Regions from separate parts of the Pantoea sp. SGAir0183 genome, predicted to be linked through region 3. Evidence: predicted binding sites of a transcription regulator. Region 3 holds the regulator's gene; each other region holds the start of a gene.
The links. Region 3 encodes PurR, which represses purine synthesis genes. Its sites were predicted from a motif close to CANGCAAACGTTTGCNTG; they were not measured.
Positions count from the first base shown of each region.

Region 1: the regulator PurR is predicted to act here: its motif matches at 1,480-1,497, upstream of C1N59_RS19245 (NCS2 family permease).
Region 2: the regulator PurR is predicted to act here: its motif matches at 1,428-1,445, upstream of purE (5-(carboxyamino)imidazole ribonucleotide mutase).

Region 1 covers NZ_CP028053.1:4,130,718-4,133,994, reverse strand. The annotation lists gene soxR (redox-sensitive transcriptional activator SoxR) at 51-536, shown strand; gene C1N59_RS19250 (glutathione S-transferase family protein) at 576-1,241, shown strand; gene C1N59_RS19245 (NCS2 family permease) at 1,587-2,936, shown strand; gene C1N59_RS19240 (Na+/H+ antiporter) at 3,081-3,277, shown strand, end outside.
Region 2 covers NZ_CP028053.1:3,219,767-3,223,043, forward strand. The annotation lists gene ppiB (peptidylprolyl isomerase B) at 5-499, shown strand; gene lpxH (UDP-2,3-diacylglucosamine diphosphatase) at 499-1,215, shown strand; gene purE (5-(carboxyamino)imidazole ribonucleotide mutase) at 1,528-2,037, shown strand; gene purK (5-(carboxyamino)imidazole ribonucleotide synthase) at 2,034-3,098, shown strand; gene ybbP (putative ABC transporter permease subunit YbbP) at 3,142-3,277, opposite strand, start outside.
Region 3 covers NZ_CP028053.1:2,455,662-2,458,938, forward strand. The annotation lists gene C1N59_RS11415 (C40 family peptidase) at 77-895, shown strand; gene C1N59_RS11420 (cytochrome bd-I oxidase subunit CydH) at 1,090-1,179, opposite strand; gene purR (HTH-type transcriptional repressor PurR) at 1,462-2,487, shown strand; gene punR (DNA-binding transcriptional activator PunR) at 2,484-3,277, opposite strand, start outside.

The sequences.
Region 1 (3,277 bases), 1.7 Mb from region 3:
TGATGGGAAAGGAGTATAATTCCTCAAGTTAACTTGAGGTAAAGTGCCAGATGAAAAAAGATCGCAATTATCCAAAACCGGTGCTGACACCGGGGGAAGTCGCGCGGCGAAGCGGCGTGGCCGTATCAGCGCTGCATTTTTATGAAAGCAAAGGGCTGATTTCCAGCACGCGCAATCCCGGCAATCAGCGGCGCTACAGCCGTGATGTCCTGCGCCGTGTGGCGATCATTAAAATCGCCCAGCGCATCGGCATTCCGCTCGCCAGCGTCAGCGACAGTCTGGAAAACATGCCTGCGGATAAACGCATGTCTGCGCAGGACTGGGGCAATCTGACGCAGCACTGGCGGGATGAACTGGATAAGCGCATCGAAACCCTGACGCGCCTGCGTAACGACCTGGATGGCTGCATTGGCTGCGGCTGTTTATCCATGCGTGACTGTCCGCTCCGTAACCCCGGCGATCGGCTGGGACAGCAGGGATCAGGTGCGGTCCTGCTGGATCCCGAGCAGGATGGTTCTCTGCACAAGGTGAAGTGACGTCTATACTGTCTGCATATTCATTCGCAGGGAATCATGATGATTACTGTTCACCATCTGGAACAATCTCGTTCGCACCGCGTGCTGTGGATGCTGGAAGAGCTGGAAGTGCCTTATCAGGTTAAACGTTATCAGCGTGAAGCCTCCATGCTGGCACCGGAAGCACTGAAAAAAGTGCATCCCTTAGGCAAATCGCCGGTTATCACAGATGGCAATCGGGTGGTGGCGGAGTCCGGGGCCATACTGGAATACCTCGAAGAAAAGTACGACAGCGAGAAGCGATTACAGCTTACCGACGAAGAGGCGCGCCTCCAGGCGCGTTACTGGTTACATTACGCTGAAGGTTCCCTGATGCCGCTGCTGGTCATGAAGCTGGTGTTTGGCCGGCTGGGCAGCGCGCCCGTGCCCTGGTTGCTGCGTCCCGTGGGTGCCGCGCTGGGGAAAGGCGTACAAAAAGCCTGGCTGGACAAACAGCTCCACGTCCACAGGCAAATGATCGAAGATCATCTCTCGGCCAATCCCTGGTTTGCCGGTCAACGATTCAGCATCGCCGATGTGCAAATGAGTTTTCCTGTTCTGGCGCTGAGCCAGCGCGCCGGCTTGCACAATGCGCCCGCCACGCAAAAATGGTTAACCACCGTTCAGCAGCGCGCCGCATGGCAACGGGCCATTCAACAGGGCGGTGAACTCACTCTGCCGGGCTGAGGCGATGCGCTCTGATGACGCCGTCCGGCGTCATCTCTCTTCCACCAACATCCTCTTTCATCGACCGGCCACGCTGCCTGCAAGAATGTTACTGGCAGGTTTCCAGCACGTTCCTGATGTTACTAACCTGATCTTTATACGCAGTAATTCCCTCTGAACGGTTGAAAAGCGGCGGTTAAAGACCGGATAATCTGCCCCCTTCAGTCTGGTGGTGCTTGTTACACCCGTTCTGCGTGGCGAAGTAAACGTTTGCCTTTTGTCGGTTGCCCGTGGGTAAAGACATATTCAGGGAATGCAGAACGGTGACCGCGTGAATTACACAATAAAAATTTTTGAGGCTTAACTATGTCAATTGAATCACGCCCGACCAGTGGAAGACTGGATGCCTGGTTCGCCATTTCGGCCCGTGGCAGCAGCGTGCGACAGGAAATCCTGGCCGGGCTGACGACCTTTCTTGCCATGGTCTATTCGGTGATCGTGGTTCCCGGTATGCTGGGTAAAGCGGGGTTCTCTCCTACGGCGGTGTTTGTTGCCACCTGCCTGGTGGCAAGCTTCGGGTCAATCCTGATAGGGCTGTGGGCCAATTTACCCATGGCGATTGGCTGTGCAATCTCGTTGACGGCCTTTACAGCGTTCAGTCTTGTACTGGGTCAGCACATCAGCGTGCCGGTCGCGCTTGGCGCTGTGTTCCTCATGGGGCTGCTGTTTACGCTGATTTCCACCACCGGGATTCGGGCCTGGATCTTACGTAATTTGCCGATGGGCGTCGCACACGGTACGGGCATCGGGATTGGCCTGTTTTTACTGCTGATTGCCGCTGACAACGTGGGGCTGGTGGTCAGAAACCCTGGCTCAGGTTTACCGGTGGCGTTGGGGCACTTTACCTCCTTCCCCGTCCTCATGTCTTTGCTGGGGCTGGCGGCGATTTTTGGTCTGGAGAAGCGCCGGGTGCCTGGCGGTATTTTGCTGACGGTCATCGTGATCTCTGCTCTCGGCCTGGCCTTCGATCCCGCCGTCCGCTGGCAAGGGCTGTTTGCGCTGCCGAGCCTGCGTGATGCGCAGGGGACATCGCTGTTTTTCAGCCTCGACATTATGGGCGCGTTGCAGCCTGCCGTCTTGCCCACCGTACTGGCGTTAGTGATGACGGCGGTATTTGATGCGACCGGCACGATTCGCGCCGTGGCCGGACAGGCCAATTTACTCGATAAAGACGGGCAGATTATTAACGGCGGACGGGCACTGACCACGGATTCGCTGAGCAGCCTGTTTGCCGGACTGGTGGGCGCGTCGCCCGCCGCGGTATATATTGAATCGGCGGCCGGTACGGCGGCAGGCGGTAAAACCGGCCTGACGGCAATCGTCGTGGGTCTGCTGTTTCTGGTGATTCTGTTTATGTCTCCGCTGGCTTATCTGGTACCAACCTATGCGACGGCACCCGCCCTGATGTATGTCGGCCTGCTGATGCTGAGCAACGTCGCTAAAATCGACTTCGCCGACTTTGTCGATGCGATGTCGGGCCTGCTCACCGCAGTCATTATTGTCCTGACCTGTAATATTGTTACCGGCATCATGATCGGTTTTGCCACCCTGGTAGTTGGCCGACTGTTTGCCGGTGAATGGCGTAAGTTAAATATTGGCACGGTCGTGATTGCCGTTGCGCTGGTGGCTTTTTATGCCGGAGGCTGGGCGATCTGACTGTCTGACCGGACGTGCAGCCGTGCGTCCGGAATTTTCCGCTTTTTCCTCACCGAAGCACACGTAGCTTTTTCCGCGCTTGCCAGTTTGTTTTACACTTTATCTTCACGTTGATTCAAAGATAACAACCCGCCTAAGGAAAGCATGGAAATCTTTTTTACTATTTTGATCATGACGCTGGTGGTGTCGCTCTCTGGGGTCGCCGCGCGTATCTTGCCTTTTCAAATCCCGCTGCCGCTGGTGCAAATTGCCGTTGGTGCGCTGCTGGCCTGGCCCACGTTTGGGCTGCATGTGGATTTTGACCCGGAATTATTCCTCGTCCTGTTTATTCCGCCGCTGCT
Region 2 (3,277 bases), 760 kb from region 3:
AAAAATGGTAACTTTCCAGACTAACCATGGCGATATCGTGATCAAGACCTTCGATGACAAAGCGCCCGCAACCGTAAAGAACTTCCTGGATTACTGCCGTGAAGGTTTCTACGACAACACCATTTTCCACCGTGTGATTAACGGCTTTATGATTCAGGGCGGCGGTTTTGAGCCTGGCATGAAGCAGAAAGCCACCAAAGAAGAGATCCGTAACGAAGCCAACAACGGTCTGAAAAACACCAAAGGCACGCTGGCCATGGCCCGTACCTCTGCGCCGCACTCTGCGACCGCACAGTTCTTCATCAACGTGGCGGACAACGACTTCCTGAACTTCCGTGACGAAAGCCTGCAGGGCTGGGGTTACTGTGTATTTGCTGAAGTGGTTGAAGGGATGGACGTGGTAGAGAAAATCAAAGCGGTTTCAACTGGTCGCAGCGGTATGCATCAGGACGTACCGAAAGATGACGTCATCATTCAGAAAGTGACCGTTAGCGAGTAATGTCGCGCACGCTGTTTATCGCAGATCTCCATCTGTGTCAGGAAGAACCGGCGATTACCGCCGGTTTTCTGCATTTTTTGCAGCGCGAAGCGCCCCACTGCGACGCGCTTTATATTCTGGGCGATCTGTTCGAAGCCTGGATCGGTGATGACGATCCGAATCCGCTGCATCAACAGGTTGCCAGCGCCCTTCATGCCCTGCCCGTGCCGGTCTTTTTTATTCACGGCAACCGCGATTTTCTGATCGGCAAACGCTTTGCCCGCGCCAGCGGCATGACCTTATTGCCCGAGGAGCAGGTTCTGACGCTTTATGGTCACCGACTTCTGATTATGCATGGCGATACGTTGTGCACCGACGATGCGGGTTATCTGCAGTTCCGGGCGAAAGTGCATAATCTCTGGATTCAACGTCTGTTCCTGACGCTGCCGCTGTTTATTCGTAAACGGATTGCGGCACGGATGCGCGCCAACAGTAAACAGGCCAACCAGCATAAGTCGCTGGAGATTATGGATGTCAATCAACAGGCCGTGGTCGATGCGATGGTACGTCAGCAGGTGCCTTTACTGATTCATGGTCATACGCACCGCCCCGCTATCCATGATGTGTCGCTGAACGGAGCCCCCGCACAGCGCGCGGTATTGGGTGCCTGGCACAGCCGGGGATCAATGATCCAACTGGATGCAAACGGCATCCAGCTCATCGACTTCGATTTTTAGTCGTCCGGTGACATCGCGTTGCACACCTGCGCTGAGGCCCGTCGAGCGGCGCAAGGTACCCGGGGACTGTGCGAACGGGCGGCAGGCCAGCATAGTGAAACGCGTTCACGCCCTGCCGCCTGCCTTCCCCGCCCTGCGGTGAGCCGAGTTGTCTCACTCAGGCCGTATGCATTCCTGATGCGATAAGCTTATCGTCTGACGCTAACCCGCCCGACGCAACCGTTTTCCTTGCGCCTTTCTCATGGTATTCTCTGTGCCCTTCAAAACCTGTCCGCCTGGTCAGGTGTGTTTTTATTCACAGGAGTTGACCGCATGTCGTCGAATGCCGCCCCGGCCCGCATCGCAGTTGTTATGGGTTCCAAAAGTGACTGGTCCACCATGCAGTTCGCTGCGGAAATCCTTACCAGCCTGGACGTACCCTTCCATGTGGAAGTGGTGTCAGCGCACCGTACCCCGGATAAACTGTTTAGCTTTGCGGAAACCGCAGCGGACAACGGTTTTCAGGTGATTATTGCCGGTGCCGGTGGCGCGGCGCATTTGCCAGGGATGCTGGCTGCCAAGACCCTGCTGCCGGTACTCGGTGTGCCGGTACAGAGCGCCGCGCTGAGCGGCGTCGACAGCCTCTACTCGATTGTGCAAATGCCACGCGGCATTCCGGTCGGCACGCTGGCCATTGGCAAAGCGGGCGCCGCTAACGCAGCCCTGCTGGCGGCGCAGATTCTGGCGATTCATGACAGCGCGCTGGCGTCACGTCTGGCCGCCTGGCGTCAGTCACAGACCGATGAGGTACTGGACAATCCGGACCCGCGGGAGGAAGCATGAAGCCGGTTTGCGTACTGGGTAACGGACAGCTTGGCCGTATGTTACGTCAGGCGGGCGAGCCTATGGGCATTGCCGTGCATCCGGTTGGCCTGGATGCCGACCCCGCTACCCTGCCTATCGCCGGGAGCGTGATTACGGCTGAGATCGAACGCTGGCCCGAGACGGCACTGACGCGCGAACTCGCGAGCCACCCGGCCTTTGTGAATCGCGATATTTTCCCGCGGCTGGCCGACCGTCTGACGCAAAAACAGCTGCTGGATCAGCTCAGTCTGGCGACTGCCCCCTGGCAACTGCTGGCGGATAAAGGTGAATGGCCGCACGTTTTCAAAACGTTGGGCGAACTGGCTATTGTTAAGCGCCGCACGGGCGGTTATGACGGTCGTGGTCAATGGCGGTTACGTGCCGGTGAAACCGATACGTTACCCGACGACTGTTACGGTGAATGCATTGTCGAACAAGGCATTAACTTCTCGGGGGAAGTGTCGCTGGTCGGCGCGCGCGGCCATGATGGCAGCACCGTATTTTATCCGCTGACACATAATCTGCATGAAGAAGGCATTCTGCGTACCAGCGTTGCGTTCCCGCAGGCAGATGCCGCGCAGCAACAGCAGGCTGAGGCGATGTTAAGCGCCATCCTGCACGAGCTGAACTACGTCGGCGTCATGGCCATGGAATGCTTTGTCACGCCGCAGGGATTGCTGATTAACGAACTGGCGCCTCGCGTTCACAACAGCGGGCACTGGACTCAGAACGGGGCCTCAATCAGTCAGTTTGAACTTCACCTGCGCGCTGTTCTGGGTCTGGCTCTGCCACAGCCCGTGGTCATTGCGCCCTCAGTGATGGTTAACCTGATTGGCACAGCGTTAAATACTGACTGGCTCCAGCAGCCGCTGGTGCATTTGCACTGGTACGACAAAGCGGTGCGTGAAGGACGCAAAGTCGGTCACCTCAACCTGACCGACAGCGACCAGAGCCGTCTCGCTGCCGCCTTGCAGGCCTTGTTGCCGCTGTTACCTGCCGGGTATGCCAGCGGTATTCGCTGGGCAGCAGCCAAGCTGTAAATCTGTTCACGACCGGGCGCAGTATCATCGCGCCCGGTCGGTTTTACGTCGCGTCAAACGTCCTGAACAACGCATTGCCTTTCAACAAACGCACGCCCAGCCAGCCACCACAGAGCGACAGTAAGAGCGCGCCGCCCAGCGGTAAGGCCAGCCACAATGTCCAGTCGGGTTGCCACGGA
Region 3 (3,277 bases):
CGCTGATCGGTGATCAGATTTTTCTTAACTTTGTCAGAGACCTGTTTGATCTGACAGCTTAACCAGTAAACGGACTATGCGTTCAATCATTACGCTTCTTATTCTGGCTTTTGCGCAACTCTTCTTTAACATCGCTGCTGCCTCCCCGCATGCGACGGTTAAGGCCAGCTTGCATAAGGTAGAGAAAAAAAGTGCGCGCGACGATGATCGGCGCAAACGACGCGCGGTTAAAGCCTCATCTAAAAAAAGTCGCGCCTCCGCTGTTCAGAAAGTCAGTAAGACCACGAAAACCAGCAAAACGACCTCTCACACCATCACGCACAAAACACTCGCTAAAACGACTGCCTCGCACAAGACGCTGAGCAAAAAAGTCGCCGCCAATGCCGCCAGCAAAAAACGGTATGGTCATCAACGTGCTGCGAAGGCGTTAACGGCAGACAATACCGAAACCGGCACCATTAAAATGAGTAAAGCGCATCGCCAGCGTTACCAGAAAGCGCGTGAAACGGCGATGGCAAAACTGATGGGGCAACTTGGCAAGCGTTATCAGTGGGGAGGCAAATCGCCCCATACGGGTTTTGATTGCAGTGGCCTCGTATGGTACGCCTACAAAGACGTCGTGAAGTTTAAGATCCCCCGTACCGCTAACGAAATGTACCATCTGCGGGATGCAGCACCGGTCAACCGCGAATCCCTTGAAAAAGGCGATCTGGTTTTCTTCCGCATCAACGGGCGTGGAACCGCAGATCATGTCGGGGTTTACCTGGGCAACGGTAAATTCATTCAGTCACCGCGTACCGGTAAAGATATTCAAATCAGTGCGTTGAGCGAAGATTACTGGCAGCGCCATTATATTGGTGCGCGTCGCGTTATGACGCCAAAGACCGTTCGCTAAACGTCCTTCATACAAAAAAGCCGGGAAAGGCAGCTTCCCGGCTTTTTTATTGCCCATATCGCCCCGATTGTGCAGCGGGGTGTTCCGGGCGAAAATGCCGCACTTGCCGGTGATACGGTCTGACAGACAGGACGTATCACCGGCAAGGCTGGACGCGCAGTCAGCCAGTATAGCGTCGCTGCAAACGAATGCGGCTAGTGCAGAATAGCGGTGAAGCTAAACGCGATGATCATCAACAGTGCGGCTGCCGTCGTCATTAATGACAGTTTTAAATCGGTACTCATCCCCTCTCCTTTAACCCTGACGTTTGTAAGGTGATAGCATTTTCACATACGCGTGGGTAAAAATCTCGTTTTATCCGCACAGCCTTGTTAGAATCCCCCCTTTGTTGCGCAACAGCGCGCAATATCGGTTGCGTCCGCGCCCTTTTCAGACGTTATTTCCTGCCCTGATGACTCAATACCGGACAGAAAAGCGATGTTTTTCGCAGAAATAACCGTCCGCTGACGCAAACGTTTAACAATATGCTTATCAATAATTTAGATAGGCCCGGGAGTTCGATTTACATGGCAACAATTAAAGATGTGGCGAAGCGTGCGGGCGTGTCCACCACGACCGTCTCACACGTCATCAATAAAACGCGCTTTGTCGCAGAAAATACCTGCGAAGCGGTGTGGGAAGCGATTCGGGAACTGCATTATTCTCCCAGCGCAGTCGCGCGTAGCCTGAAGGTGAATCACACCAAAACGCTGGGCCTGCTCGCCACGTCCAGTGAAGCGCCCTACTTTGCTGAAATTATCGAAGCCATTGAGAATCACTGCTTCGATAAAGGCTATACCCTGATTCTGGGCAACGCACATAATGACCTGCAAAAACAGCGCGCCTATCTGTCGATGATGGCGCAAAAGCGCGTTGACGGGCTTCTGGTGATGTGTTCAGAGTATCCGGATGATCTGCTGCAAATGCTGGAAGCGAACCGCAATATTCCGATGGTGGTGATGGACTGGGGCGAATCCCGTGCCGACTTTACCGATACCGTACTGGACAATGCTTTTCAGGGCGGTTATCTGGCGGGACGTTATTTGATTGAGCGTGGTCATCGCGATATTGGTGCCATTCCCGGCCAGATGGAGCGTAACACGGGAGGCGGTCGCCATGCCGGTTTCCTTAAGGCGCTGGAAGAAGCGGGTATTCAGCCACGTGCCGAATGGATTGTGCAGGGTGACTTTGAACCCGAATCTGGCTATCAGGCCATGCAGCAGATTCTGTCACAGAAGCAGCGCCCAAGCGCCGTATTCTGTGGGGGCGACATCATGGCGATGGGCGCAATCTGCGCGGCCGACGAAATGGGCCTGCGCGTGCCGCAGGATATCTCCGTCATTGGTTACGACAATGTGCGCAATGCGCGCTATTTCACTCCGGCACTGACCACGGTGCATCAACCTAAAGCCCAGTTGGGTGAGAAAGCGCTGGAGATGTTGTTAGATCGCATTACCAGTAAGCGGGAAGAGTCGCAGACGATTGAAGTCCACCCGACGCTTATTGAGCGACGCTCGGTGGGCTATGGTCCTTATCGCGATTACCGCCGTTAATCCTCGCTCAACCACTCCTGATTTAGCGTTTGCGCATCGCCCAGGTACTGGAGTAACCACCCCAGCGCCGGTGATGCGCGATCTTCCGCCCAGCTGACGCAGCAGGGACTTTCCGGAAACGCCTGTGGTAAGTTCAGCTCTGCCATCTCGCCGCTGTCCAGTAAGGGCCGCGCTAAATGGCCGGGTATCATCGCGACACACAAGCCGGCGCGCACGCAGTCCAGACCGGTTTGCCAGTCCGGGACCACCAGCCGGCGTTGGTTATCCAGCGCCCAGGTCATACGACGCGGTAACGCGCGTGACGTATCTTCCAGCACCAGAGAAGGCCAGTAGCGCAACGCCTCATCATCCAGCGTAGCAACCTGCGTCAGAGGATGCTGATGCGCCACCACGCAACGCCAGTTCAGGGTGCCCATATCGCGAAAGGCGAAACGCCCCCCCACCGGAATCGCCTGTGTCGCACCTATCGCCACATCCACTCGCCCGTCTGCCAGCGCATCCCAGACGCCGTTAAAGACCTCATAGCTGATGTGCAACTCCATGTCGGGAAAATGACGGTAAAAATCCCTGACAAACTGCCGGGTCCGCTGCGGTTTGACGATGCAGTCGACGGCAATACCAATCTGACCGCGCCAGCCGTTGGCGAGCTGTTGACACTGACGTCGTGTGGCATCCATTTTTTTGATAACGCTGCGCCCTTCCCGCACGAAATGCTCGCCCGCCGGCGTGAGAATCACCTCCCGGTGCTGGCGTTCAAACAGCGGCACAGCCAGCCAGGTTTCCAGCTGGC